One region of the Serratia sp. GW822-FHT06E05 genome, then DNA from elsewhere that is predicted to be linked to it. Evidence: predicted binding sites of a transcription regulator. Region 1 holds the regulator's gene; each other region holds the start of a gene.
What was found. Region 1 encodes CRP, which controls carbon source genes, mostly activating them, when cyclic AMP is high. Its sites were predicted from a motif close to ATGTGANNNNNNTCACAT; they were not measured.
Positions count from the first base shown of each region.

Region 2: a site for CRP is predicted at 4,958-4,975, ahead of msrB (peptide-methionine (R)-S-oxide reductase MsrB). Genes of this name have one in related genera too.
Region 3: a site for CRP is predicted at 1,963-1,980, ahead of AC1RKC_RS15145 (YfcZ/YiiS family protein). Genes of this name have one in related genera too.
Region 4: a site for CRP is predicted at 4,503-4,520, ahead of AC1RKC_RS18810 (iron-containing alcohol dehydrogenase). Genes of this name have one in related genera too.

Region 1 covers NZ_JBXALM010000011.1:187,380-194,649, reverse strand. The annotation lists gene AC1RKC_RS21620 (LysE family translocator) at 1-215, opposite strand, end outside; gene AC1RKC_RS21615 (hydrolase) at 335-1,315, shown strand; gene AC1RKC_RS21610 (YheU family protein) at 1,312-1,545, shown strand; gene AC1RKC_RS21605 (phosphoribulokinase) at 1,697-2,566, shown strand; gene AC1RKC_RS21600 (OsmC family protein) at 2,604-3,011, opposite strand; gene crp (cAMP-activated global transcriptional regulator CRP) at 3,391-4,023, shown strand; gene AC1RKC_RS21590 (YccS/YhfK family putative transporter) at 4,078-6,153, shown strand; gene argD (bifunctional acetylornithine/succinyldiaminopimelate transaminase) at 6,291-7,270, opposite strand, start outside.
Region 2 covers NZ_JBXALM010000002.1:11,177-18,446, reverse strand. The annotation lists gene yeaG (protein kinase YeaG) at 1-1,489, opposite strand, end outside; gene AC1RKC_RS07550 (MipA/OmpV family protein) at 1,920-2,684, shown strand; gene AC1RKC_RS07545 (D-hexose-6-phosphate mutarotase) at 2,799-3,674, opposite strand; gene gapA (glyceraldehyde-3-phosphate dehydrogenase) at 3,755-4,750, opposite strand; gene msrB (peptide-methionine (R)-S-oxide reductase MsrB) at 5,099-5,512, shown strand; gene AC1RKC_RS07530 (YeaC family protein) at 5,578-5,850, shown strand; gene chiD (chitinase ChiD) at 5,889-7,169, opposite strand.
Region 3 covers NZ_JBXALM010000006.1:37,063-44,332, reverse strand. The annotation lists gene fadJ (fatty acid oxidation complex subunit alpha FadJ) at 1-26, opposite strand, end outside; gene fadI (acetyl-CoA C-acyltransferase FadI) at 26-1,336, opposite strand; gene AC1RKC_RS15145 (YfcZ/YiiS family protein) at 1,530-1,826, opposite strand; gene fadL (long-chain fatty acid transporter FadL) at 2,232-3,554, shown strand; gene mlaA (phospholipid-binding lipoprotein MlaA) at 3,671-4,429, opposite strand; gene ccmI (c-type cytochrome biogenesis protein CcmI) at 4,465-5,676, opposite strand; gene AC1RKC_RS15125 (cytochrome c-type biogenesis protein) at 5,676-6,149, opposite strand; gene AC1RKC_RS15120 (DsbE family thiol:disulfide interchange protein) at 6,146-6,697, opposite strand; gene AC1RKC_RS15115 (heme lyase CcmF/NrfE family subunit) at 6,694-7,270, opposite strand, start outside.
Region 4 covers NZ_JBXALM010000009.1:31,065-38,334, reverse strand. The annotation lists gene AC1RKC_RS18825 (CoA-acylating methylmalonate-semialdehyde dehydrogenase) at 1-557, opposite strand, end outside; gene aptA (omega-aminotransferase AptA) at 574-1,914, opposite strand; gene AC1RKC_RS18815 (LysR family transcriptional regulator) at 2,175-3,104, shown strand; gene AC1RKC_RS18810 (iron-containing alcohol dehydrogenase) at 3,239-4,366, opposite strand; gene AC1RKC_RS18805 (response regulator transcription factor) at 4,632-5,390, shown strand; gene AC1RKC_RS18800 (NAD(P)/FAD-dependent oxidoreductase) at 5,493-6,794, shown strand; gene AC1RKC_RS18795 (cupin domain-containing protein) at 6,816-7,181, shown strand; gene AC1RKC_RS18790 (alpha/beta hydrolase) at 7,222-7,270, opposite strand, start outside.

The DNA of each region.
Region 1 (7,270 bases):
TGCAGCGCAGGATAAACCAGGATCAGGCTGCCGACCCCGAACGCCACCAGCAGCAATATACTTTGCATCCCCAGCATGATGCCTATCATCAACAGCAGCGAGCGCATAAAACCAAAATTGGCGCCGGAGGTGGTCAGCAACATATTATTAGGGCCTGGCGTGATTGCGGCGACCCACAGGAAGCCTAACATCGAAAGAAATAAACTCGGTTCCATGAGGTGGGTGCTCCTCACCCAGGGTGATTTTTTGCAGTATTATTGTCAGTTCAGGATAGTGAAGCTAACAGCGCACTATTAATCCCACAATAGCCGCCAATAAGATTTTTACTCAGGTTATGCATGAATCCTTTCGCCCTTTGACCGGGGCCAGTAATCCGCATCTGCAGACGCTGCTGCCAAGGCTGGTGCGCCGCCGCGTGCAGCTAAAACCACATTGGCAACGGCTGGAATTACCCGACGGCGACTTTGTCGATCTCGCCTGGAGCGAAGATCCGGCTCAGGCTGCCGGCAAGCCGCGCGTGGTACTGTTCCACGGACTGGAAGGCAATTTCTACAGCCCCTACGCTCACGGTCAACTCAACGCCTGGCGTGAAAAAGGCTGGCTTGGCGTGGTGATGCATTTTCGCGGCTGCAGCGGCGTGCCGAACCGCAAGCAGCGCATCTATCACTCCGGAGAAACGGAAGATGCGCGTTTCTTCCTGCAGTGGCTGCGCGCAACCTACGGTGAAGCCCCCACCGCCGCGGTCGGGGTCTCGCTCGGCGGCAACATGCTGGCCTGCTACCTGGCACAGCAGGGGGCGGACAGTCTGCTGCAGGCGGCGGTCGTGGTTTCAGCACCGCTGATGCTGGAGCCCTGTTCGTGGCGTATGGAACAAGGCTTTTCGCGCGTTTATCAGCGCTATCTGCTTGGGCAACTCAAACAAAATGCCACCCGCAAGCTGCTGCACTACCCTGACACGTTGCCGCTCAAGCTGCCGCAGCTCAAAGCGTTGCGCCGGATCCGCGACTTTGATGACGCCATCACCTCGCGCATTCACGGCTTCAGCGACGCCAGTGATTATTATCGCCGTTGCAGCGCCCTGCCGTTGTTGCCGGCGATCCAGACGCCGTTATTGATCATCCATGCCAAAGACGATCCCTTTATGACCGACGAAGTGATCCCCGAGGTCACCACGCTGCCGCACAACATTGAGTATCAGTTGACCGAGTTTGGCGGCCACGTCGGTTTTGTCGGCGGCACCTTGAAACACCCCCAAATGTGGCTGGAATACCGTATTCCATCCTGGCTTTCCCCTTATCTGGACACAACCACGTGATTATCCCCTGGAAAGAACTGGAAACTGAGACCCTAAACAGCCTGATCGAGTCCTTTGTGTTACGCGAAGGCACCGACTACGGCGAGCACGAACGCTCGCTGGAACAGAAAGTGGAAGACGTGCGCCGCCAGTTGAAAAACGGCGAGGTGTTGCTGGTTTGGTCAGAACTGCATGAGACCGTCAACATCATGCCGCGCGGCCAGTTCCGCGCCGGGCAGGAAGAAATTTAGTGGCGATCGGTTCTATGACTGACGGAAAAAATCAGGTAACAATGGGTTATTGCAAACCAACGCGCGGAATTTTGCCCTTGGCGAAAGGGCGTCAAACAGACCAATAATCATATCTGACGCCTGCGCATTTAACACGGAGTGACCTACCACCATGTCCGCCAAACATCCCGTTATCGCAGTGACCGGCTCCAGCGGGGCCGGCACCACCACCACCAGCGTGGCGTTCCGTAAAATCTTTCAGCAGTTGAACATCCGCGCCGCCGAGCTGGAAGGCGACAGTTTCCACCGCTACACCCGGCCGGAAATGGACGCAGCGATCCGCAAAGCGCGCGATCTCGGCCGCCATATCAGCTATTTCGGCCCCGAAGCCAATGACTTCGGCCTGCTGCAACAAAGCTTTCTCGACTACGGCAAAAACGGCACCGGTCGCTCACGCAAGTATCTTCATACCTACGATGAAGCGGTACCCTATAATCAGGTTCCCGGCACTTTCACCCCATGGGAAGCCTTGCCGGCGCCGACCGACGTGCTGTTCTACGAAGGGCTCCACGGTGGCGTCGTGACCGAACATATCGACGTGGCCAAACACGTCGATCTGCTGGTCGGCGTAGTACCGATCGTAAACCTGGAATGGATCCAGAAGCTGATCCGCGATACCGGTGAACGCGGTCACTCCCGCGAAGCGGTAATGGATTCGGTGGTTCGTTCGATGGAAGACTACATCAACTACATCACGCCGCAGTTTTCACGTACCCATATCAACTTCCAACGGGTGCCGACGGTAGACACCTCCAACCCGTTCGCCGCTAAGGCTATCCCTTCGCTGGACGAGAGCTTTGTGGTCATCCACTTCCGCGGGCTGGACCAGATTGACTTCCCTTATCTGCTGGCAATGCTGCAGGGATCTTTTATCTCGCATATCAATACGCTGGTGGTGCCGGGTGGCAAAATGGGGCTGGCGATGGAACTGATCATGGCGCCGCTGGTGCAGCGACTGCTGGAAGGAAAAAAAATCGAGTAATCTACGGGGCGCGGTACAACCGCGCCCCCTTTATCCGTTACGCCAGGTCGCGGATTTCAAAACTGTGGGTCACGCTGGCGGCTTTGCTCAGCATCAGTGAAACCGAACAGTACTTCTCAGCTGACAGGTTGACCGCACGTTCCACGATCTTGTCGCTCAAATCTTTGCCGGTCACGATAAAATGCAGGTTGATATGGGTAAACAACCGTGGCGCTTCTTCGCGGCGTTCAGAGGTCAGTTTCACCTCGCAATCACGCACGTCGTTGCGTCCTTTTTGCAGGATCGACACCACGTCGATAGCACTGCAGCCCCCTACTGACATCAGCACCATTTCCATCGGACTGGGTGCTTTATCACCAGCGTTGCCGTCCATCAATACCTGATGGCCAGACGCGGATTCACCCAGAAACGTCAACCCTTCCACCCACTTAACTCTTGCCTGCATGCTGGTCACTCCGGTTAATTTCTTAAAATCAGAGTACGCTTTCGCATAGAAACTGGCAACGGAACCTGATGCTAATCATGCTGAAGCGAGACAACACGAGACACCCGCCTCACTCTGTGCTACAAACAGAGCCGCAATAAATCTTTCCGGGACACTGATTTCAGGGAAACTCCCAGGGAAAGGCTCCTTTACCGGTATGTTAACAGAATGTAGCTTGCAGCTCTCCCGGCAAGTTAATATGCTAGAGCGACAGCGTATATTTATGACACGCCTCAAAACCTGCTGATAGCCACCATTAAAACAACGGCGACAGCACGTTTTACAGGGAACTCTGACCCCTGTGACACAAGGCAGCGATAACAACAGAGGATAACAGCGAATGGTTCTCGGCAAACCGCAAACAGACCCTACTCTCGAATGGTTCCTGTCTCATTGCCATATCCACAAATATCCATCCAAAAGTACGCTGATTCACCAAGGTGAAAAAGCCGAAACGCTTTACTACATCGTCAAAGGCTCCGTCGCGGTGCTGATTAAGGATGAAGAAGGTAAAGAGATGATCCTGTCCTACCTTAACCAGGGGGATTTCATCGGCGAGCTTGGATTGTTTGAAGAAGGTCAGGAGCGTAGCGCCTGGGTTAGGGCGAAGACCGCCTGTGAAGTGGCTGAAATTTCCTACAAGAAATTCCGCCAGCTGATTCAGGTAAACCCGGACATCCTGATGCGCCTGTCTGCCCAGATGGCAAACCGCCTGCAGATAACCTCTGAGAAAGTGGGTAACCTCGCCTTCCTGGACGTTACGGGCCGCATCGCGCAAACCCTGCTGAACCTGGCGAAACAGCCTGATGCCATGACCCATCCGGATGGCATGCAGATTAAAATCACCCGTCAGGAAATTGGCCAGATCGTCGGTTGCTCTCGTGAAACCGTGGGTCGTATTCTGAAAATGCTGGAAGATCAAAACCTGATCTCCGCTCACGGCAAAACTATTGTCGTTTACGGCACCCGTTAATCACTGAAAAAACGGCGCGATAATTCGCGCCGTTTTTTTATTCCCCGATTTATCATGTGGCGCCGACTGATTTATCATCCGGAAGTCAACTATGCACTGCGACAAACGCTGGTGCTGTGCCTGCCGGTTCTGCTCGGGCTGTTGATCGGCCAACTGCAATACGGCCTGCTATTTTCCCTGGTTCCCGCCTGCTGCAACATCGCCGGGCTGGACACGCCCCACAAACGTTTCTTTAAACGCCTGATCGTCGGCGGTTCGCTCTTTGCGCTTAGCAGCCTGCTGCTGCAACAGGCACTGCTGTGGCAAGTGCCGCTGCCCGCATTGATGCTCGGCCTGGCACTGTTGCTTGGCGTCAGCGGCGAAATCAGCCCACTGCACGCCCGCCTGCTGCCCGCCGCGCTGGTTGCCGCCATCTTCTCCCTCAGCATGGCCGGTACGGTACCGCTTTGGCACGCGCCGGTATTATATATCGTGGGTACCGCCTGGTACGGCCTGTTTACCTGGTTCTGGTTCAAGCTGTGGAAAGAGCAACCGATGCGCGAGTCGCTCAATCAGCTCTATCTGGAGCTGGCGGACTACTTCGAAGCCAAATATTCGCTGTTGACCCAGCACACCGATCCGCAGACCGCCTTACCACCGCTGCTGGTGCGCCAGCAAAAGGTCATGGACCTGATCACCTTGCTGTATCAGCAGCTTAATTTTCTGCCCCATGCCAGCAATCTCGAACAAAAGCGCCTGCAACGCACCTTTCAGGTCGCGCTGGATTTGCAGGAACATATCACCGTCAGCCTGCACCTGCCGGAAGAGGTCCAAAAACTGGTAGAGCAGAGCCAGGCCGAAGCCATTATCCGCCGCAATGCACAGGTGATTGCCAATCGGCTGCGCACGGTAGCGCACTATATCCTCTATCATCAGCATTCTCAGCGTTTCAACATGGACCATGAGTTGGCAGCCCTGGAAAAAGTGGCGACACAGCACCCGGACAACCCGGTCGGCCAATTCTGTTATTACCACTTCAGCCGCATCGCCCGCCTGCTGCGCACCCAGCACCCACTCTACCGACGCGATCTGATGGCCAATCAAAACCGTCTGCCATTCTGGCCCGCGCTGGTCAGTTACCTGTCGTTCAAATCCAACGCCCTGCGCAATGCGTCCCGGCTGGGAGTCACCCTGGCAGCGGGCAGCAGCCTGGGCATGATTTTCAATCTGCCAAAACCTTACTGGATCTTGCTGACCATCATGCTGGTGAGCCAAAACGGCTACAACGCCACCCGGGTGCGCATCCAGCACCGTGCGCTCGGCACCTTGGTTGGGTTGGTGATTGCCGCCGGGTTACTGCAACTGCAGCTGCCCGAGGCTGAGACGCTGGGCGTGATGCTGGTGATCACGCTGCTGGCCTATCTGGTTTCACGTAAAAATTACGGGCTGGCGGTAATTGGCTTTACGGTGACGGCGGTTTACACCCTGCAACTGTTGGCACTGAACGGCACCCACTTCCTGGTGCCGCGCCTGATCGACACGCTGATCGGCTGCGTACTGGTGTTCGGCAGCACCATCTGGCTGTGGCCACAGTGGCAAAGCGGTCTGCTACGCAAGAACGCCCATCAGGCGTTGGAAAACGATCAGCAGGCGCTGCGCCTGTTGCTGGAAGAGCAAGAACCCGATCCCAGTGCGCTGGCTTATGCCCGCATGCAGGTCAATCAGGCGCACAACGCGCTGTTCACCTCACTCAATCAGGCGATGCAGGAGCCGGGATTTGAATCGAGCTACCTGGCAGATATGCGCCTGTGGGTTACGCACAGCCAGTTTATTGTCGAACACCTGAATGCGATGACCATTCTGGCGCGCGAGCACTATATGCTGACGCCAAAGCTGGCGGAGGAGTATTTGCAGTCTTGTGAAATCGCGCTGCAAAGCTGTCAGCAGCGGCTTGAATACGACGGGCCGAGCAGTGGCAACGGCATTATGCAGCCACCGGATTTGCAGCCGGATATGCCGGTGACTGAAATGGAACGCCATCTGCGGCGGATTTTGTCCCATCTGAGCGTCATGCACACCATCTCGTCACTGGCCTGGCGCCAGCGTCCGCACCATGGTATCTGGCTGAAACGCAAACTGCGCGATCAATAAGGGCGCCGCCGGCGCCCTCAGACTGCTGACAAAGCTTGTTATTAGGGAGACCGCCCCTCGGTGCGCTAGACCCGAGTATCTCGGGCTCACAGACCACTTTGTCATCAAACTCAGGGCACCCTCGGTGCCCTTATGCATTAAGCGCCAATCACGTCCTGCACGGCCAGCTCAAACAGCGCCATCCCTTCGTCAATATCCTCGGTTGCTACCACCAGCGAAGGCGCAAAACGAATCACGTTTGGCCCTGCATTGAGGATCATCAACCCGCGTGCAGCGGCGGCAGTCAGGAAATCACGCGCCTTGCCGTGGTAATTTTTCGTCAATTCGGCACCAATCAGCAGGCCCATGCCGCGAATGTCGCTGAAAACACCATATTTCTCGCCAATCTGTTTTAACGCCTGCACGTACAGTCCATGACGCAGTTCAATGCCACTGAGCACTTCTGGCGTATTGATCACGTCCAGCGCCGCCTCCGCCACCGCGCAGGCCAACGGGTTGCCGCCGTAGGTGGTGCCATGGGTGCCCACCTGCATCACCGAGGCAATCTCTTCGGTGGTCAGCATCGCGCTAACCGGGAAGCCACCGCCAAGCGCCTTGGCCGTGGTCAGGATGTCTGGCGTCACGCCATAGTGCATATAGGCGAACAGTTTGCCACTGCGCCCCATGCCACTTTGCACTTCGTCGAATACCAGCAGCGCCTGATGCTGGTCGCACAGTTCGCGTACACCCTTGAGGAAGTCGGCGTCTACCGGGGTAATCCCCCCCTCACCCTGGATCGGCTCCATTACCACCGCGCAGGTATGGTCGTCCATCACCGCTTTCACCGCGGCCAGATCGTTGAACGGTACGTGTACGATATCAGCCGGTTTGGGCCCAAAGCCGTCGGAATATTTGGCCTGTCCGCCTACAGAGACGGTAAACAGCGTGCGGCCGTGAAACGCGTTATAGAACGCGATGATTTTGGTTTTGTACGGACTGTGGCGGGTAATCGCATAATGACGCGCCAGTTTGAAGGCAGCTTCGTTAGCCTCTGCGCCGGAATTGGCGAAAAACACCCGATCGGCAAAGGTGGCGTTAATTAGCTTGGTCGCCAGGCGCAGCGCCGGTTCGTTGGTGA
Region 2 (7,270 bases), on a different contig from region 1:
CCGAGTAAGATTCCAGATAAGCCGTCTGGATCTCTTTGCCGATAAATTCGGCATATTTCGGGATCAGATAGCCTTTCAGGTGCTCCAGGTATTTCTCTGCCAGATCTTGCGGGAATTGCTCACGTTCGATCTGCTGTTCCAACACATAGAACAGGTGAACCGGGTTAGCGGCGACCTCTGCGTGATCAAAGTTGAACACCCGCGACAGAATTTTAAACGCGAAGCGGGTGGACAGGCCGTTCATGCCTTCATCGACCCCGGCGTAGTCGCGGTATTCCTGGTACGACTTGGCTTTCGGATCGGTATCCTTCAGGCTTTCGCCGTCATAGACGCGCATCTTCGAGTAGATGCTGGAGTTTTCCGGCTCTTTCATGCGTGAGAGTACGGTAAAGCGCGCTAAGGTTTCCAGCGTGCCAGGGGCGCACGGCGCATGGGTCAGTTCGCTGTGATCCAGAAGTTTGTCGTAGATTTTGATCTCTTCCGAGACTCGCAGGCAGTAAGGCACCTTGACGATGTAAACGCGGTCGAGGAAGGCCTCGTTGTTTTTGTTGTTACGGAAGGTCACCCATTCGGATTCGTTGGAGTGCGCCAGAATAATGCCGCTGAACGGCAGGGCAGAGATCCCTTCGGTACCGTTGTAGTTACCTTCCTGGGTGGCGGTCAGCAGAGGATGCAGCACCTTTATCGGCGCTTTGAACATCTCCACGAACTCCATAATCCCCTGGTTGGCACGGCACAGGGCGCCGGAATAACCATAGGCATCCGGATCGTTTTGCGCGTGGTTTTCCAGCTTGCGAATGTCGACCTTGCCGACCAGCGCGGAGATATCCTGGTTGTTCTCGTCACCCGGTTCCGTTTTTGCGATGGCGATCTGTTCCAGGATGGAAGGACGCACCTTGACCACTTTGAATTTTGTGATGTCGCCGCCAAATTCATGCAGGCGTTTTGCCGCCCAAGGGGACATGATGGTGCCGAGGTAACGATTTGGGATGTTATATTCTTTTTCCAGAATAGTGGCATCTTCCTGCGGATTGAACAGGCACAGCGGGTGGTCGTTTACCGGGCTGCGTTCGCCGTTGGCGCTCAGGGTATAAATGGGCACGCGTTGCATCAGCGCTTTCAGGCGTTCTGCCAGCGATGATTTACCGCCGCCGACGGGGCCCAACAGATAAAGAATTTGTTTCTTCTCTTCGAGGCCCTGGGCGGCATGTTTCAGGTAAGAGACTATCTGTTCGATAGCTTCTTCCATACCGTAGAACTCTTCGAATGCCGGATAGCGTGCGATCACGCGGTTGGAGAACAGGCGAGACATACGCGACTCAAGCGCGGTATCCACCATAACTGGTTCACCGATAGCCATGAGTAGACGTTCTGCCGCATTGGCATATGCACTGCGATCTTGCCGGCAGATGGTAAGAAATTCCTGCAGTGTGAACTCTTCGTCCTTGGCAGCTTCGTAGCGCTGGCGATAGTGGTCAAATATGTTCATGGCGATGCCCGTCCTTTCGTTATTAGCACAGGTTAAAGGGAGCTGATGATTGTGTTTTGGCCCCCGAAAGAAGAAGTTATCCTTGAGTACAGCAACCCGTATGCCAACTTGGTGCGCTTATTATCGCGAGTTGCGCTGTATTGCCACTGGGCTCAGGATTCATTCACCTTCTGATTTAAGCTTAGTTTGCATACCAGAAAATTTCCTGCGTGGTAAAAAGCTTTTTTTAAGTCATATCAATGACTCAGTTATGACAGGGATAGCCAAATGCCTTGTCTGGCGCGGCCTGCGGCAAAAAACGTCACTGTTCCGCCATGATTAATTCATATTTCTATTCTAAGTTATTCGATCTTGGTTGTTTTCTATTGTAAAGATTAGGCGCGTAACGACAATTTCACATAAACTAAGCCAGCTATTAACTCTGTTATTTATGGAAAAAGAACCAGTGAAGATTTTTCAACTCAAAACGCTAGCAATTATCGCTTCCGCAATGGTTTGTGCGCAAAGTGCTCAGGCTGGGACCTGGTCACTCGGTGCTTCCGCGCTGGTTAGCCCGGATCCGTATCGTGGCTATCAGGACCGCGTGTATCCGGTACCTGTCATCAACTATGAAGGGGATGACTTCTACTTCCGTACCCTGACCGCCGGTTATTACCTGTGGAAAGATCAGGAAAACCAACTGAGTCTGATGGGTTACTACTCGCCGTTGGGCTACCGTCCGGGCGACAGTGACGACGATCGCATGAAGAAGTTGGACAAGCGTCGCGGCACGTTGATGGCCGGTCTGGCTTATACGCATAATGCTGATTGGGGCATCCTGCGTACCACCTTTACCGGTGATACCCTGGATTACAGCAACGGCATGATTGGTGACTTCGCCTATCTGTACAAGTTTGAGCTGGACGCCTTCACCTTGGTACCGGGTGTGGGTGTGACGTGGAGCAGCAAAAACCAGAACAAATACTACTACGGCGTTAGCGATAACGAATCTCGCCGCAGCGGTCTGGACAGCTACACGCCAAGCGACAGCTGGGCACCTTACGTTGAGCTGAGCGCCAACTACAAGATCAACAAAGACTGGAATGCCTTCTTTATGGGGCGTTACATCAAACTGTCTGATGAAGTGAAAGACAGCCCGATGGTGGATAAATCTTACACCGGGGTGTTAATGACGGGTGTGAGCTACAGCTTCTAAAACGCGAATGCACAAAAAAAGTGCAATGTAAGCATCATAAAGGGGCGCTGGCGCCCCTTTTGCACGTCTGTAGTGCAATGATGCAGGGCAGGCGTTTTCACCGCCCTGCTGCGATCACGCGTTCTTGCGGGTGCGGAAGGTCACTGCCAGCCGTGCCGGTTGTTCCCCTGCGGCGATCAGCGGTTTGCTGACGCGGCCGGTTTCCACGCAAACCATGGTTTTATACCCGTCGTTAGGCATGTCCGCCATGCTGCAAGAAAGCTCTACGCCAGGGTTCCAGGCAATCACATCGCTCATGTGATGGTGATGAACCTCAATGGTGCGTTGGAGCGCCGCATCTTTAATCAGGCTAAAGGCCTCCGGCTGGGTATAAACCCGATCGGTCTGGCCGACGAAGGTCACGTCACCCGTCTGTTTGGCTTCGGCGCCCCCAGCGACTTTATCGATATAAGGCACGCCGAGGCCGGCTACCTTAACCTGTTCAATGTCCCCGATCTGGAAGTAGCTATGCAGCGCCGCAGTGGCCTGATAATCACCGTGAGACTCCAGCTCTATCTCACACTCTTCGCCTAGCTTGAAGCGGGCAATCAGCGTAAAGGCGTGTGGCCACAGGCTACGGGTTTGCTCATTATCTTTCAGCGTGAAGGTCAGAATGACGCCGTTATCATCTTCATCATGCGCCGTCAGACTCCAGGGCTGATTGCGGGCGAAACCGTGCGAGGGTTTTGCCACCGGACCAAACCAGGGCCAGCAAATGGGGACGCCGCCGCGGATAGCATTGCCTTTTTTAAATGGCGTGTTGTTGCTCAGCCAAATGACCGGCTTTTCACCGCTGGGTTGCCAGGCCAATAGATGCGCGCCTTGCAGCGTGATAGCCGCACGCACTTTCGGGTGGGAAACCACCACCACGGGCAGTTCGTCGAGTTGCCGTTGGCTGATATAAGGAGAAATTTGCTGAGTAACGGGTAGGGTGAAAATTTTTTCGTTCATCGGTTGGCCTTTTGTTCGCCGTAGAAACAAAAAAAGGGCGACAAAAATGTCGCCCTCATCATCAGCTTGGCATCAATCCATTATTTGGAGATGTGAGCGATCAGATCCAGAACCTTGTTGGAGTAACCAGTTTCGTTATCGTACCAAGAAACCAGTTTCACGAAGGTGTCGCTCAGAGCGATACCGGCTTTGGCATCGAATACGGAAGTCAGAGTTTCGCCGTTGAAATCGGTAGAAACCACTTCGTCTTCGGTGTAGCCCAGCACGCCTTTCAGCTCGCCTTCAGATGCAGCTTTGATAGCAGCACAGATTTCTTTGTAAGAAGCAGGTTTAGCCAGACGAGCAGTCAGGTCAACCACAGAAACGTTCGGGGTAGGAACGCGGAACGCCATACCGGTCAGTTTGCCGTTCAGTTCTGGGATAACTTTACCTACTGCTTTAGCAGCACCGGTAGAAGAAGGGATGATGTTCTGAGATGCGCCGCGGCCGCCGCGCCAGTCTTTGTGAGACGGGCCATCAACGGTTTTCTGAGTTGCGGTAGTTGCATGCACGGTGGTCATCAGCGCTTCAACGATGCCGAACTTGTCGTTGATAACTTTAGCCAGTGGTGCCAGGCAGTTGGTGGTACAAGAAGCGTTAGAAACGATTTCCTGACCAGCGTAAGATTTGTGGTTCACACCCATAACGAACATTGGGGTGTCGTCTTTGGATGGGCCAGTCAGAACAACTTTCTTAGCGCCTGCAGCGATGTGTTTACGTGCAGTTTCGTCAGTCAGGAACAGGCCAGTTGCTTCTGCAACGACGTCAACGTTGACTTCGTTCCACTTCAGGTTAGCCGGATCTCTTTCTGAGGTACAACGGATGGTTTTGCCGTTAACAACCAGGTGGCCGTCTTTAACTTCTACAGTGCCGTTGAAGCGGCCGTGAGTAGAGTCATATTTCAGCATGTAAGCCATGTACTCTGCGTCTAACAGGTCGTTGATTGCAACGATTTCGATGTCAGAACGTTCTTGAGCAGCACGAAAAACAATGCGACCGATACGGCCAAAACCGTTGATACCTACTTTGATAGTCATATATTCCACCAGCTATTTGTTAGTGAATAAAAGGTTGCCTGTAAAATTACAAAAACCTTACCAAGCGTCAAGCGGAATCGTGTCAATACTTGCTGCAAATCAAACCTCGCAGCCTGGTTTGAGCGCTTATTGCACGTTCCGTTTGCGTTCGGCCTCATCCGTAATATGGGGTCAAACCGCCAAGTATAAAGTCAGTCCATATAAGATATGTGATCGGTATCACATATTGCCGCGACGTGACCTTTATGGGCTACAGTTTAGGCCAAAAAGCGCTGCAGTGTTGTTAATTTTTTGTTATTATTACTCATTGTTTTCGTTGACATTATCCACATTCAGAGAAACGCACAAATGGCTAAAGAGACAACCCCTGACCATCCGGCCACGGAACTGAATGAAATCCAACGTTATGTGACTCAGGAACGTGGTACCGAGGCGCCGTATTCCGGCAAATTGCTGCACAACAAACGCGAGGGCGTGTACCATTGCCTGTGCTGCAACCACCCGCTGTTCTACTCAGACAGCAAGTACGACTCCGGCTGCGGTTGGCCGAGCTTCTATCAGCCGGTATCTGACGATGCGATTCGTTATCTTGATGATAATTCACATAATATGCATCGCGTTGAGATCCGCTGTGGTCACTGTGACGCGCATTTGGGCCACGTATTCCCCGACGGCCCGCAGCCGACCGGCGAGCGTTTTTGCGTTAACTCGGCGTCGCTCAGTTTTACCGACGGTGAGAACGGTGAGAAAACGGCTGGCTAGAGCTAGTACGTTGTTAGAAAAATCGATTCAGCTAATTATTCTTGCATGAGTAAGGAAAGGCCCTGATGGATGTGAAAGACCTGATTGCCGCCATGACGCCGGAAATCTATCAACGGCTGGTATTAGCCGTTGAGCTGGGCAAGTGGCCGGATGGCGTAGCCCTGACTCCGGAACAGAAAGAAAACAGCCTGCAGGCGGTCATGCTGTGGCAGTCGTTGCACAACGCCGATCCGCAACACATGAGTATCGGCACCGACGGCCAGATTGTGATGAAGAGCAAGCAAGAGCTGAAACAGCAGTTTATCGCTGAACCCTTGGCTAAGCTGAAACCGCAGTAAATCGAATAACGGGGCGATAGTGACATCGCCCCGTGGGTTTAGCCTTTCCCGCCGTTGATCCCCAGCGATTCCGCCAGTTGATGCGCGAGCCGGTTATTGTCGTCTGCGCCATATTCCCAGAACATCGCGCCCCCTAATCCCTTGCTTTTGATGTAATCAGCCTTCAGCTCAACCGAGCGCGGGTTCTCGTACGAAATGGCGAATAAAGGTTTGCCCTCGGCGGATTTCATCGTCAGATAGGGAACCTGGGCATCGCTGTCCCAATGGGCGCTGAAGCGCCGCTGTGGATCGTTTAACAGCTTGCTGACGATATCGTTATATTTGAAGTAGCTGTCCTTGGTCAGATCCAACCCCAGTGATTTGAAGACGGCGGTTTCACGCGCGGTGAAATAGGGTTGGGTGACAGGGTTTTTCTCTGCGTCAGCTTTGTCCCAGTCGATGCCGGGCTCAGTGGCGCGTTTGGGTACCCGACCATAAAAACCGATGCCCAGATTTAACTGCGCCGGTTTAAGTCCAGCGGCCAGATAGTTATCCACGACAAAATTGGCGCTGTAGCGATCGGCCGCCGCGACGGTAGGCCACTGTTTGGAATCATACAGATTGGAGTTGAAATACTGAGTGCCGTACGCCATGTCGTAGGTCATCAGGTTGATGTAATCGAGGTAGGGCGCAATACCTTTGACGTCCACCCACTCCTGCGGACTTTTGACGTTGGCACCCACGGCGATGGTCAGCAATTTATTTTTATTCAGGGCGCTATGCAGTTCTTTCAGCAGCACGGTGAAGTTGGCCCGGTCCGCCGGTTGGCTTTCGACCAGCCCCCAGGCGCCGTTAACCGGGTACTCCCAGTCGAGATCGATGCCGTCCAGTTGGTACTGCTGGATGACGTCCAGCACCGAACGGATAAATACAGTCCGGCTCTCTGGCGTTGCCGCCGCACCAGAAAAACCGCGAGCACCCCAACCGCCGACGGACAGCAGCACTTTCAACTCCGGATTCTGTTTACGCAATACCGGCAGCAGCTTCAGATCGGCCATCACTTTAGGTGGCAGATAAATCTGGTGCAGGCGAGCCGGGTCTTTCAGCGCAGGATTGGATTCGTCTTTCTCATCGTTGTAGATCAGGCCGAAGGAGTAATTGAGGTGGGTAATTTGCGTGACGTCCAGCTTGTTGATGTCACCGCCTGGACCGGCGGTAACGTCACCCCCGCCGTTGAAATAACCGACGGAGAGGTAAGAGGTGGCATGCGCCATGCCGGCACCAGCCATACCAAACTGCACCGCCACCAGCAAAGGCAGCAGTTTACGGGTGAAAACCATGTTATCTCCTTTGGTCGGCAAGGCCGACCCGAAACCGCCTCAGGCGGTAACATAAAGCCGGGCTCAATGGGCCCCGGATGCGTATAACTGATTGATGCCAA
Region 3 (7,270 bases), on a different contig from region 1:
TCATGCAATGCGTTTTCAAAGCTCATTATTCCACCTCTACGATCATTGCGGCCCCTAACCCTCCGGCTGCGCAGGCGGTCGTCAGCCCCAGTCCGCCGCCACGACGCTTCAGCTCGTGCAACGTTTGGGTGATCATGCGCGCGCCGGTAGCGGCAAATGGGTGACCATAAGCAATTGAGCCACCCAATACGTTGAATTTTTCCATGTCCACTTCGCCAATCGCCCGGCTGCGGCCCAGCTTTTTCTGAGCAAATTCGTCGCTGGCAAACATTTTCAGGTTCGCCAGGGTCTGGGCAGCAAAGGCTTCATGCATGTCGATGAGGGTCAGGTCGGCCAGGCCGATACCGGCGCGATCCAGCGCCAGCGGCGTAGCGTAAGACGGCCCGAGCAGCATATCTTCCCACACATCGATGGCGGAGAAGGCAAAGCTGCGCAGATAACCCAGCGGTTGCAACCCCAACTCTTTCGCTCGCGACTCACTCATCATCAGCACCGCTGCCGCACCGTCGGTCAACGGCGTACTGTTGGCTGCGGTAACGCTACCGTGCTTGCGATCGAATGCCGGTTTCAGCTTTGCGTAGGACGCCAGGCTGGAATCTTTGCGAACGTTGTTGTCTTCGGTGATTTGCGTACGGTATGGCGGCACATAGGCCGTCATCACCTCGTCGCGCAGCAGCCCCTGCTCCCAGGCTTTGGCAGCCAGTTGGTGAGAGCGGTGCGCCAGCGCATCCTGCTCTTCCCGGGTGATGCCGTGGCTTTTCGCCATTTGCTCTGCGGTATCGCCCATGCGCAGCCCTGTAGAATATTCCGCCACTGCCGGCGGCACCGGCATCAGGTCACGGAACTTCAGTCGGCTAAACAGCTTGAGACGCTGCGACAGGGTACGGGCTTTGTTAACGTCCACCAGCGTGCGCGCCAACGCTTTACTGACGCCGATAGGCAGAACGGAAGAAGAGTCAGCGCCACCGGCGATGCCGATACTGATGCTGCCTGCCATGATGCTTTCCGCCACGTTGGCAATCGCCTGGAAGCTGGTAGCGCAGGCACGCGACACGCTATAAGCATCGGTATGCACGCTCATGCCGGTACCGAGCACGATTTCACGCGCAATATTCGGCGCCTCAGGCATTTGCACCACCTGGCCGAACACCAGTTGTTCAATCAGCGCCGGATCGATACCGCTGCGGGCTAACAGTTCACTTACCGCCGTTTTCCCCAGATCCACCGCTGGAATGCCGTGATAAGCGGTCGCCTGTTTGGCAAAGGGGGTCCGCAGTCCATTTACAATCGCAATACGGTCACCGTGACGGGTCACCAACGGCAGTGCCTTACTCATAAACGCTCCTGAAGAGAATAACGCCAGCGCAACGGTCAAGAAGAGGTCTGACCTGATGGGGTCATTGTTAACCAAATGTTTACATTTGGCAAACCGGCAGAAGTGAAAACTGAGAGCAGGAGCAACTTTCTAGAGGGGGATTGGGGAGGAAGCGAGCGGTGCGGGATGACCCCGCACCGTTTTAAAGCCGTGATTAACGCAGGCCGAGCTGGAAAATCAGGGTTTCTGCCTGGCAGGCGAAGGTGAAATCAGCCACCAGTTCCACGCCACCGTCAACCGGTTTAATGCTACTGCTGATGTCGCAAGGGTCGGATTCCACACCGCGGGCTTTTTCGGTCAACGTGGCCAACATTTTTTCTGCATCCTGCTGATTGGCAAACACCTGGCTGTAGGAGGCGGTGCAATCGGTATTGTCCATCACGGTACCGACATCAACACAGCAACAGGCGGCAGTTTCCTGGGCACTACATTTATTAATTGGATTGGACATGATTCATTCTCCTCAGGGACCGCCGTTACGCGAGTCCAAATTGCCATTTAGCTACTGGCGCAAAGACACAAGATTCTGCGTTTATTTTACTCTGCGATGAAACCGATCACTAGCACTTACTTTTTATAGGTGTTTTAAGTGATGGAAATCACAAATGAAAATCGACGTCTGCTAAGGAATGGTAAGAATATTGTTATGCATCGCTGGTTTTTTGTTATGCAGATCTCCTTTTTGATATCAATTTGGAAATATCTCAAAAACATTGTTGCAACATTTTCACAGGTCGGACCTATAATTCAGCCACTGGTCTGATTTGTCTGAATGATAACGGACCCTACAATCCCGCGCTCCTTGTTACTTTAAGTAACATAGTTTAAATAATAAACACATAATGAGGTTTTGGTCATGAGCCAGAAAAACCTATTTACTAAATCAGCTCTCGCAGCTGCAGTGGCAATTATTTCTTCAAACGTGTCTGCCGCAGGATTCCAGCTGAATGAGTTTTCATCAGCTGGTTTAGGACGTTCGTATTCTGGCGAGGGCGCCATGGCGGATACTGCAGCTTCCGCCAGCCGCAACCCGGCCCTGCTGATGATGTATACCCGCCCGGAACTTTCCTTCGGTGCGGTGTTTATCGATCCGGATGTAGATATCTCCGGCAAGTCACCTTCCGGTGCCAGCCTCGACTCCAAGAACATCGCCCCTACCGCCTGGGTGCCAAACCTGCATTATGTTCAACCGATTAACGATCAGTTTGCCGTAGGCGGCTCGGTCACCAGCAACTACGGCCTGGCGACAGAATTCAACGACGGTTACACCGCAGGGGCTTACGGCGGTAAAACTGACCTGACCACACTTAACCTGAACCTGAGCGGTGCTTACCGTCTGAACCAACAATTCAGCTTCGGTCTGGGCTTTGACGCGGTTTACGCCAAAGCCAAGCTCGAGCGTTATGCCGGTGAATTGCCGAAGTTGATCGCAGGTTCTGGCCAGTTGCCACCTCAATTGGCCGGCCCGGTCTCACAGATCCCGGCGGATACTCAAATTTCTCACCTGAAGGGTGACAAATGGGGCTTTGGCTGGAACGCCGGCATTCTGTACGAAGTGGATGAAAACAACCGTTACGGTTTCACCTACCGTTCCGAAGTCAAAATCAAGTTTGACGGCGACTACAAGAGCAGCCTGCCATCCGCCTATAACTCGCGCCTTGGCGCTCTCGGCCTACCAATGGGCACCGACGGCACCACCATCCCAGGCTCTTTGGATCTGAACCTGCCGGAAATGTGGGAAATCTCGGGTTACAACAAGGTTGCACCGCAGTGGGCTATCCACTACAGCCTGGCTTACACCAGCTGGAGCCAGTTCCAGGAGCTGAAAGCTACCGGCAACAACGGTCAAACCCTGTTTGAGAAGCACGAAGGCTTTAAAGACGCTTACCGCATCGCACTGGGTACTACCTACTTCTACGACGATAACTGGACCTTCCGTACCGGTATCGCCTTCGATGACAGCCCGGTGCCGGCCCAGAACCGTTCTATCTCTATCCCGGATCAGGACCGCTTCTGGTTGAGCGCAGGTACCAGCTACGCATTCAACAAAGACGCCTCAGTTGACGTCGGTGTTTCCTACATGCACGGCCAGAAAGTCACCATCAAAGAAGGTCCATATACCTTCGAATCCGTGGGCAAGGCCTGGCTGTACGGCGCCAACTTCAACTACCGCTTCTAATCTTTTCGATGACGAAGCCAGGAGCGCCCTTCTTAGGGCGCTTTTTTTTGCCCGCCGATCTCAAAGCATAAAAAAACCCGCCATCAAAGCGGGTTCTTTTCCTTCACCGAGCGAGATTACTGCGAGTCGATCTCGTCCAGATCGCCCTGGATCGCCTGAGCGTTCGGATTGATCTCAGGTTTCAGCGAGCCGCCGTTCGCCAGGAAGTCGTTACGCTGGAAGTAGGCTTCGCGCACCATCAGGTACGGATCGGAAGAGTTGCGCAGCAGGCCGTCGGAATCCAACAGCTCGGCACGGGTTTCAATCCCTTCAACCACCCATTTGCCCGCCGACATCCAGAAGGTCAGGTAGCTCAGCACCGGATAGACCGTATCCGCCCAGTCACCGCCCTCTTCACGCAGGGTGAAACTGCCGTAGCCCGGCAACATCACATAAGGACCGTAGCCGACGCCATAATGCCCCAGGGTGCTGCCGAAACGGTTAGGCTCTTCGCGAGCCAGTTTCGGGTTAGCCATCCCGGCCACGTCGATCAGACCGCCCATCCCCAGAAGGGTGTTGAGGAAGAAACGGTTAAAGTGGATCATCCCCTTATAGGGGTCGCCTTTCAGGAAGGAGTTGACCATGCTGGCCGGCTCTTCCAGGTTAGACGTAAAGTTGCTTATCCCATTACGCGCCGGCATGGGCAGGTAGTTGCGCCAGGCCACGGCCACCGGGCGAAGTACATACGGATCCAGGACGTTATAGTTGAAGTTGAACATCGTCCGGTTAAATCCTTCCAGAGGATCGGATCGCCCTTGTGGTTCATCTTGTGGCGCGCTGGCACAGCCCACCAATAACACCGTTGTGAAAGCCAGCCCAGTCAGGCGAAAGTTCATATTTTTCTCCATAAAAACACGTTCGGTCTTTTTATTTAAGGGACCTGTTTGTTTATCTGAACGTCAATCTGCTCTTTGCCGCTGAAATTCTGCAGCGCACTCTCGCCGAACCAATCACCCGCCTGTGGCGTGGCCAGACCATCCTGAGAAATTCGCACCCGCACCTTGACCTGATGCTGAGCCGAAAGCAGGCGTTCAGGCATCATGGCGTTGCTGTCATCCAGAGAAAATGACAGCGGGAAACGGCTTAAGGGCAGTTGTTTTACCGCAACCGGCACTGGATTGGTGCCATCGGTCACTGAAATTACCAGCGTCCCCTGCTGCGGCAAAGCGTTCGTCGCCTGTGGCGATAACGTCACGTTAATGCCAAGTTTAACAGTTTCTTCGCCCGCCTGTGTTTTTGCTTGTTCAATGCTGCGCTTTATCACTTCGGCGCGTTGATCATTGGCTGGCAACAACTTCAGCATAACCTGCCAGGCGCCAATCGCCTGCTTGAAATCCCCCTGTTCGAAGGCGTTGAACGCCAACAGGCTCAGCACGCGCATATTGGTGTGATCTTCGGCGATCATCTTGCGCAGCATCTGAGTGGCCTGCTTGTTATCCTCCGGATCGTTGGATCTCGTCAAGACTTCTGCATAGCCGAGACGGACTTCCAGACTATTCGGATCAAGTTGATAAGCATGAGCAAATGCCTGAGTGGCGGTGGTGGCATTATTCAGCGCCATCCCCACACGACCCAGCATCATCCAGTCGTTGATATTGCGATCGTCCTGCTGCAACGCGGTACGCAGCCCCAGCCCGAGGCGAGCAATCTCTTCCATGCTCAACGGTTGGGCGCGTTCATTAGCGACGCGCGCGCGCAGATCCGGCATTTGCGCCTCGACCTGTTGCCAGTCCAGTACCTGCGCCAACCCACCGGTTTTCAGATAAAAGCCAAGGGTGACCACCACCAGCAAGGCAACCCCAGGCACCAGTGCCCAGCGGTTAATGGGTTTCTCCTGCGTATTCTGCTGGCCAGGGATGTCATTGAGCAGGTTTTGTTGCAGCTCTTTCACCAGTTCAGGGCGCTCAGCAACCACGCCCTGCTGTTCGTCCTGCTCCAGCTCATGCAGACGATCCTGATAAAACGCCTTGTTCAGCGTATCGCGGCTCGCCGCGGTGCTTTTACCGCTGTGGCGCATCGCCGGTACCACCAGCAACGCCGCAGCGCCCACCAGCAGGACAATAATAATCAGCCAAAAAGCCATTAGGGTTTCTTCCTGTCAGTCTCTTTCAGCAGCGCCGCCAGACGCTGTTGCTCCTGCTCGGAGAATTCATCGTTAGCGTTAACGGCACCGGTACGACGGTGGCGGGTGCGCAGTATCACTACCGCACCGCCGATCAACACAAACAGCAACGGGCCTACCCACAGGATCAGCGTCGCCGGGGTCACCGGCGGTTCGTAGGTGACGAAATTACCGTAGCGCGCCACCATATAGTCGATAATCTGCTGCTTGTTCTGCCCCTGCATCATCAACTCGTACACCTTGGTACGCATATCGGCCGCTATGATGGCGTTAGAGTCGGCGATGCTGTTGTTCTGGCATTTCGGGCAACGCAGCTGTTCGGTCAGCTCCCGGTATTGCTGTTCCTGCTCGACCGAATTGAACCGATAAGTGTCGATAGCCGCCGCGGCGCTCCAACTCAGTAACGCGGCAAATATCAGGGTCAGCAGCCTCATGCCTCACCCCCATATTTTTTGTACAGCGGCAGCACTTCCTGCTGCCAAACGCGCTCGTTCATGTCTCCGGCGTGGCGGTAGCGGATAATGCCCTGCCCGTCGATCAGGAAGGTTTCCGGTGCGCCGTACACGCCCAAATCCAGCCCCAGCATGCCGTCGCCGTCGTACAGGCTGAGCGCGTACGGGTTGCCCAGCGAGTTCAGCCAGGTCACCGCTTTGCCGCGATCGTCTTTATAGTTCAGCCCCACCACGCGGATACCTCGCGCGGCCAGCGTATTGAGGTATTGATGTTCGGCACGGCACGTTGGGCACCAGGTCGCCCAGACGTTCAGCAGCATGGGTTTGCCATTGCGCAGCACCGCTTGGTCGTAAGTCTTGCCAGGCTGGTCGAGGGATTCCAGCTTGAAAGCCGGCACCGGCTTGCCGATCAACGCCGATTCCAGCATGGTCGGGTCTTCGCCACCGGCGTTGCGCGTCAGCTGCACCATAAACGCCGCCACCAGCAGCAGGAACAGGATTAATGGGATAAACAGCAGCTTACGGTTCATGCCTGCTCCTCCAGCTTGCCTTCACGCTTGAGTTTTTTGCTCATCCGATAGCGCGGATCGAGTATGCACAGGATACCGCCCAGCGCCATAAACACCCCGCCGAACCAGATCCAGCGTACGAAAGGTTTGTAGTACAACCGCACTGCCCAAGAGCCGTCGTCCAGCTCTTCGCCCAGCGCGGCGTACAGGTCGCGGCTGAAGCCGCCGTCAATCGCCGCTTCGGTCATCATGCTGCGCGCCACGCTGTAATAGCGTTTTTCCGCGTGCAACGTCGCTTCCGGCTTGCCGTTGCGCGTGACATCGATAATGCCGACGCCGCCGCTGTAGTTCGGCCCACGAATATCGTGCACGTCACGGAACACAAAGTGATAGTTATGGATATCCACGCTGTCGCCGGCTTTCATGCGGACATCACGTTCCACACTGTAGTTTTGGCTGAAGGCAATGCCGATTACCGTTACCGCCACGCCAAGGTGACCCAGCACCATCCCCCAGTGGCTGCGGGAAAGATGGCTCAGCCCACGCCAGAAACCGTGGCGATGCGTTGCACGTTCGTGCAGTTCCATCAGCGTC
Region 4 (7,270 bases), on a different contig from region 1:
AGTTGAGCGATATACAGCGTGGAGGAAGGGACGCGTTCGGAAGGTTTCAACACAAAGGTGTTGCCGCACACCACCGCCATTGGCCACATCCACAGCGGTACCATCGCCGGGAAGTTAAACGGCGTGATGCCTGCCACCACTCCCAGCGGTTGAAACTCGCTCCAGCTGTCGATGCCCGGCCCGGCATCCTTGCTGTGTTCGCCTTTCAGCAGTTCCGGCGCATAGCTGGCGTACTCAATATTCTCGATGCCGCGCTGCAGTTCTCCCATGGCATCGCTGAGCACTTTGCCATGTTCGGCGGTGATCAACCGGCAGATGGCATCGGCATGCTGTTCCAGCAGCGTTTTTAGACGCATCATCACCCTGGCCCGCTTTAGCGGTGGCGTATCGCGCCAGGCTGGGTAGGCTTGCTCGGCGGCGTCGATGGCGCTTTCTACCGTGGCGCGGTCGGCCAGTAACACCTCCTGATGCGACAGCCCGGTAGCCGGATCGTAAACCGGCTGGCTGCGGGTTCCGCCGGTGGCGGACTGGCCGTTGATCCAATGTGCAATTGGCATGGCTTGCGCTCCTTTATTATTCGGTTGCGTTGATAGCGTCGCCGAGGGCGTTGATCAGCGAGTCGATCTGCGCCTCGCTGCTGATAAACGGGGGTGCCAACTGCAGGGTGTCGCCGCCATAGCGGACATAAAACCCGCTTTCCCAGCAGCGCATCGCCACTTCATACGGCCTGCGTGCCGCTTCGCCCGGTCGGGCCGCCAGCGTGATACCCGCCGCCAGACCGAAGTTGCGAATGTCGCTGACGTGGTTGCTGCCCTGTAAGCTGTGCACTGCACGTTCGAAATGGGGGGCCAGCGCCTGCACCCGTTCGATCATCTGTTCGCGTTCAATGATATCCAGCGTCGCCAGCCCCACCGCACAGCTGACCGGATGGGCGGAGTAGGTGTAGCCGTGCGGGAATTCGAGCAAATATTCCGGTTCATCGGTGGCCATGAAGGCCTGGTAAATTTCGGGGCGAACTACCACGGCCCCCATCGGCTGTGCGCCGTTGGTGACCTGTTTGGCAATATTCATGATGTCCGGCGTGACGCCGAATGCCTCGGCGCCGGTCAATGCGCCGCAGCGGCCGAAGGCGGTGATCACTTCGTCAAAAATCAGCAGAATATTGTGTTGAGTACAGATCTCGCGGATGCGTTGCAGATAACCGACCGGCGGTACGATCACCCCGGCCGAGCCGGAGAAGGGTTCGACTATCACCGCGGCGATGGTCGAAGCGTCACGCAGTGTGATGATGCGGTTGAGTTCTTCCGCAAGCTCGGCGCCTTGCTCGGGCATGCCGCGCGAAAAGGCATTTCCCGCCAGTTGGGTATGGGGCAGGTGGTCCGCTTCGGCGCTGGCGCCAAAGGCTTTACGATTGCCGGCAATGCCCCCCACCGCGATGCCGCCAAAGTTAACGCCGTGGTAGCCCTTCTCGCGACCGATAAAACAGGTTTTGCCCGCCTGGCCCTTGGCTCGCCAATAGGCACGCGCCATTTTTAACGAAGTGTCTGCCGCTTCGGAGCCGGAACCGGTGAAAAACACATAGTCCAGCCCGGCCGGGGTCATGGCCTTGATTTTGTTCGCCAGCTCGAAAGATAAGGCATGGCCGAACTGAAACGCCGGGGAATAATCCAATCGGGAAAGTTGCCGGTGAGCGGCATCGGCAATTTCCTGGCGGCCATGGCCCAATCCGCAGCACCACAACCCGGATAACCCGTCAAAAATCTTGCGACCGTCCTGGCTGGTATAATAAACGCCTTGCGCGTGGCTTATCATTCTCGGGTTGGCTTTAAAATTACGGTTGCCGGTAAAGGGCATCCAATGTGCTTCTAACCATTCACGGTCGGCTTTATTTTCACGTTGATTTAAATCAGCCATTTTTCCCTCCGAGGGGGAGAATAGGTACGGTTAATTAACTATGCCCGTCATCTTTTAAATTGCAGCGTTGTTATCTGCACCAGCTCAGCCCAGGTACTTACTTGAGTAAGTACCTGGGCTGAGTGAGCTGGCCGTCTGGCCGCAACTATAAAAGCTAGAGGGTATAAATAAACGTGTTAATGAATTGTTGAGTGAAATTGACTATGTTCTGCTTCTTCACTAATGTGAATAATCATATGTCGAAACTTACTTAAGGTTTTATGCAAGTAAAAAAGCGCGCATTGTTGGGCCAGTTATCGGATATGGATCTGCGGTTGCTGCGGGTATTTAAGGCGGTGGTCGACTGTGGCGGCATGAGCGCCGCCGAGCTGGAGCTGAATATCAGCCTGTCGACCATCAGCAAGCATATCAAGGATCTGGAGCAGCGGCTGGGCCTGACGCTGTGCCACCGCGGGCGCGAGGGGTTTGCGGTTACTGACGAAGGGCTGCTGATTTATCAGGAAACCGTGAATCTGTTGGCGGCGACCGAGGCCTTTCGCCGTGGGGTGGATGATGTGCATCAACGCCTGGGTGGGCAGCTGCACGTGGCGATATTCGACCATACCGTCAGTAATCCTCAGGCACATATCGGCCGGGCGATTGCCTTATTCAGCGAGCAGGCGCCGGATGTCTCTTTGCAAATGTATGTGGAACCGATAAATACCATTGAACGCGGCGTCATTGACGGCCAATTTCAAATTGGCATTATTCCCATGCACCGCAGTGCGGAAAGTTTATCTTATAGTTCGTTATTTCATGAGAGGATGTTCTTATATTGTGGCGCGCAACATGAATTATTTTCCGCTAACCATGAAATACTAAATTGGGATCTGTTGCACAATTATGCCTTTGCCGGATTAGGCTACCATTCGCCGAATATGGAACTGAGCCTGCAGCAGCATTTACATCGCAAGGCAACGGGGTTTGCCCAGGAGTCGATCGCGACCCTAATTCTTTCCGGTAAGTACGTCGGCTTTCTTCCCGACCACTATGCGGCGTTTTTTGTCGCGCAAAATATGATGCGCGCCATCAAACCGACGCTGTTCCGTTATCACTGCGAATATTCCAGCGTGCTGCGGCGTTCGCCCAGCCCGCAGCGGGTGGTCAAGCTGTTCCACGAATGCCTGCTGGCAGCTCATGGAACAGCTTGATGTTTACTGATCTTTCTTCTTGCCAAAAATCTTGATCAGCAAGCCGACCAGGATGCCAATCGCGATGCCGGTGAAAATCCAGCTGATGATGCCCATGTCCAATCTCCCGCTATTACTTTGATCTGATTATATAATCATTCGATGCGGAATGCGCCTTCGATCATCTGCTGCCGCTGCGGCGCGCTGTAGTCGATCAGCGAGTTCTTGCTGTTGGATTTTGCCAGCGTCACCGCCAGTTCGTCTGCGGAAATCGGCAGGTCATCCTGCCAGAAACTGGCGATGGCATTGCGGGTAATAAAGTCGATCAGGTAGCGTTCCGGGCTGTCATGTTGCTCGGGGAACAGGCGGGCGGCAAGCTCAGCCATCAGCGCCCGCTGCTGCGGTTGTTCGCTTTTCGCCAGCAGTTCGAGGAACGGCAGCAGCAGGCGACCACAGACCTGGCCGTGGTGATAATCGCGCAGGGCGCCAATCTCGCCGGCGATGCCGTGGATCACTCCCAGCCCAGCGGCGCTCAGCGTCAGGCCGCCAAGGTAAGAGGCTTGCATAATCGCCTCGTGAGCCTCGGCGCTGCGGTTGAGCGCAGGCCAAGCCTGCAGGAAGTGGCGAATGCCGGTCAGCGACATCTCGCGCGTCATGGTATTGGCGGTTTTGGACAGATAGGCCTCGAACAGGTGGGTAAAGGCGTCGATGGCGCAGTAGGCCAGCACCTTGTCCGGTGACCCTTGCAGCAGCTGCGGATCCAGGATGGCGGTGTGTGGCACAAAGTTGCTATGGCGCAGCGAGGCTTTCACCTTGCTCACCTGGGTGTCGGTGATCACCGCATTTTGCGTGACTTCACTGCCGGTACCGGCGGTGGTCGGGATGGCAATGAGCGGCAGGGTTGCACCGCTGATTTTTGTGTCGCCGATCTTTTCCATATAGCGCAGGGTGGGCAACGGGTGCTCGACCAGCGCGGCAAAGGCCTTGGCAGCATCCAGCACGCTACCGCCGCCAATGGCTACCACGCGTCTTACCTTGCCGCGCCAGCGCGCGACCCAGGCGTCTATCTCTTGCGGTGAAGCCTCGTGACTGACGATTTCGGTGCCGAGCAGCAGTGGCGTCAATGCGTCTGCCAGTGAGGAATACACCGCGCCATTGAGGAATGATCGGCAGCTAAACAGCAGCGTCGGCTGTGGCTCGGCGGTCAGTAGCGGGATCAGTTGGCTGATGCTGCCGTGGCCGAACCAGGTCTGGCGGTTGGCAATGGTCAGGCTGGTAGTCATGTTCTCTCCTTGGCACGCGAAAACCACAGCATAAGCCAGCCTCTGCGGCTGAACCACTGCTTTTCGCTGCCTGAAAGGGATTCCGTTAATATATTAATCAAGCCTCGTTAGGCCACGCCGCAATAATCTGGCGAAGGTGTGATTTGTTTAACATGTAAACGATTCTGCTGTTGCATTTGGCGCTATTGAGTGTTTTCTATAACAAACAGGCCACGGCGTAGCCGGAATAAAGTGATTGTTAATTTATTAATGATGGCGGGCGAAGATGAATATTCAGGTGGAACGGTTATCCGCAGTGATAGACGCAGTCGCAACCCAAGGTTTCTATCCCAACCTGTTGGCCTGGCTGGAAGGGTTCTTCGCCTTTGATAGCGCCATTGTTTACGCGTTTGAACGCGGCCAGGCGCCACGTTGCCTGATCAAAACCGAGCGAGAAAACAGTGACGCGGTCAATCAACTCTATCAACAGGGCGCTTACCTGCAGGATCCGTTTTACCAGGCGCTGAATGATGGCGGCGGCGGCGAGGTGCTGACCCTGCGCCAGTTGGCTCCCTGCGGCTTCTACCATACTGATTATTACCGTAACTTTTACCGCAAGACCGGCTGGCATGATGAAGCCGGCGTGCTGCTGCCCCTGACGCCGGAACGCGGGTTGGGGGTGTTTTTCGGCTCGGCGCGCCAGTCGGTGGGCGTGCGTTATCCGCAGTTGGCTGAGTTGCGTGATGCGCTGACGCTGCTCAAGAGCGTCGCGCGGCTGCATGGCGAAGTGGTCGTCGCCCCGGCAGAACCAGAAAGGGTGACGGATCATGCGGTGCAGGCACGTTATCTGTTGACGCCGCGCGAGCGCGAAATAGTGGATCTGATCCTGGACGGCTGCGGCTCGCAGCAAATCGCCGATCGGCTGTTCATCAGCCTGGGAACGGTGAAAAACCACCGCAAGAACATCTACAGCAAGCTGGCGATCGGTTCGCAGGCCGAACTGTTCAATCTGCTGTTGGCCACCCCGCTGCGCCGCAGCGCCTGAGTGTTAATTATTTGTTGCGAATGTCCCTAAAGGGACATGGCGACGTCGCGCCCACCTCCTGATAATCCGATGTTATGGCATAGGGTCTTCGGGAGTGCGACAGTGAACAATAATATCGAATCGTTAACCTACTACGCGGCAACCAAAAAATACGATCTGCGCTTTCCGACGCTGGAAGAAGATCTGGACGTTGACGTGGTGATCATCGGCGGTGGTTTCTCCGGCATCAATACCGCCCTGGAGTTGGCTGAGCGCGGCATCACCAATATCGCCATACTCGAAGGGCGCTACCTGGGCTACGGCGGCACCGGCCGCAATGGCGGGCAGGTGATGGCCGGTATCGGTCACGATCTGGAAAAAATCAAACGCCACGTCGGCCCCTCCGGGCTGGAAACCATCTTCAAAATCAGCAACCTCGGCGCCGGGATTATTCGTGAGCGCATCAAGAAGTACGAGATTGATGCCGATTTCTGTTTTGGCTACGGCTACCTCGGCAGCAATGCACGCCAGGAGAAAACCCTGCGCAGCTGGCTGAAGGAATTCAAGGCGGTATCGCCGAATGAAGAGATTGAACTCTACACCGGCGCAGAGGTGAAACAGGTCGTGGGGTCAGATGCCTACACCTGCGCATTGAAACACATGGGCGGCGGCCACGTGCATTCGCTCAACCTGCTGTTGGGCGAGGCGAAGGCGCTCAGCGGCTACGGCGTAAAAATCTTCGAAAACAGCAGCGTGCTGGGCGTGGAATACGGTTCGCGCATTAAGGTGCGCACCGCCATGGGCTCAGTACGTGCCAACAAGATGCTGTGGGCGTGCAACGGTTTCCTCAACGGCATGGAGCCGTTCATCTACAACAAAACCATCAATACCTACGCGTTCCAACTGGCGACCGAACCCTTGCCTGAAGAACTGATCCGCCAGATCAGCCCGATCCGCGGTGCCTACAGCGATATCCGCCCGGTGATCGATTATTACCGGGTGACCAATGAAAACCGGCTGCTGTTTGGCAGCGCCACCCGCTTGATCGAATACATTCCGTCGGATCTTAAGGCCTGGAACCGCAACCTGATGCTGAAAGTGTTCCCGTACCTGCATGACGTGAAGATCGACCTGGCCTGGGGCGGGCCGCTGTGTTGCAGCGCCAACCTGTTCCCGCAGATCGGCACCTTGCCGCAGCATGACAACGTGTTTTATGTGCAGGGCTATTCCGGCTTTGGCGTAACGCCGAGTCATATCGTCTGCAAAGTGTTGGCCGAGGGCATGAGCGAAGGATCGGATCGTTACGATCTGATGAGTTCGATTCCGCACGTCAATATCTTCGGTAAAGACAAGCTGCGACGGGTAATGACCACCGCCGGCAAGGTTTGGCACCAGACGTCCGGTTACTGGAAAGGTCGTCGCTAATTTTTATCACAGGAGAGAAACATGAAACCATTACTGCTTAAGCAACCGCTGCCTGAACTGTTGGACATTGGCAGCGTCAGCAACCTGGGCGCCACGGTGATCGCCGGTGAGCCAAACGTCGGGGTGGCGAGCCTTTTCGGTGAGCCGACCGATAACCTGAACTGCGGTATTTTCAGCTGCACGCGCGGCACCTTTGTAATGGAGTATCCGTTCTCCGAACACGCCACGGTGTGGGAGGGTAGCGCGACGCTGACCGACGAAAAGACCGGTAAATCCGTGCAGTATCAGGCCGGGGATTCGTGGTTTGTCGAAAAAGGCACCCCGGTACGCTGGGAGATCACCTCGGATCGTTTTGTAAAACATTACCTGGCGATCGTCGAAGGCTGATCGTTAACTGGCCCCTCTCCGCCGGGAGAGGGGTATTCAGCTATCCCAGCACCCGTTCGATAAAGTCGGTGATCCGCCTTAATATCTGA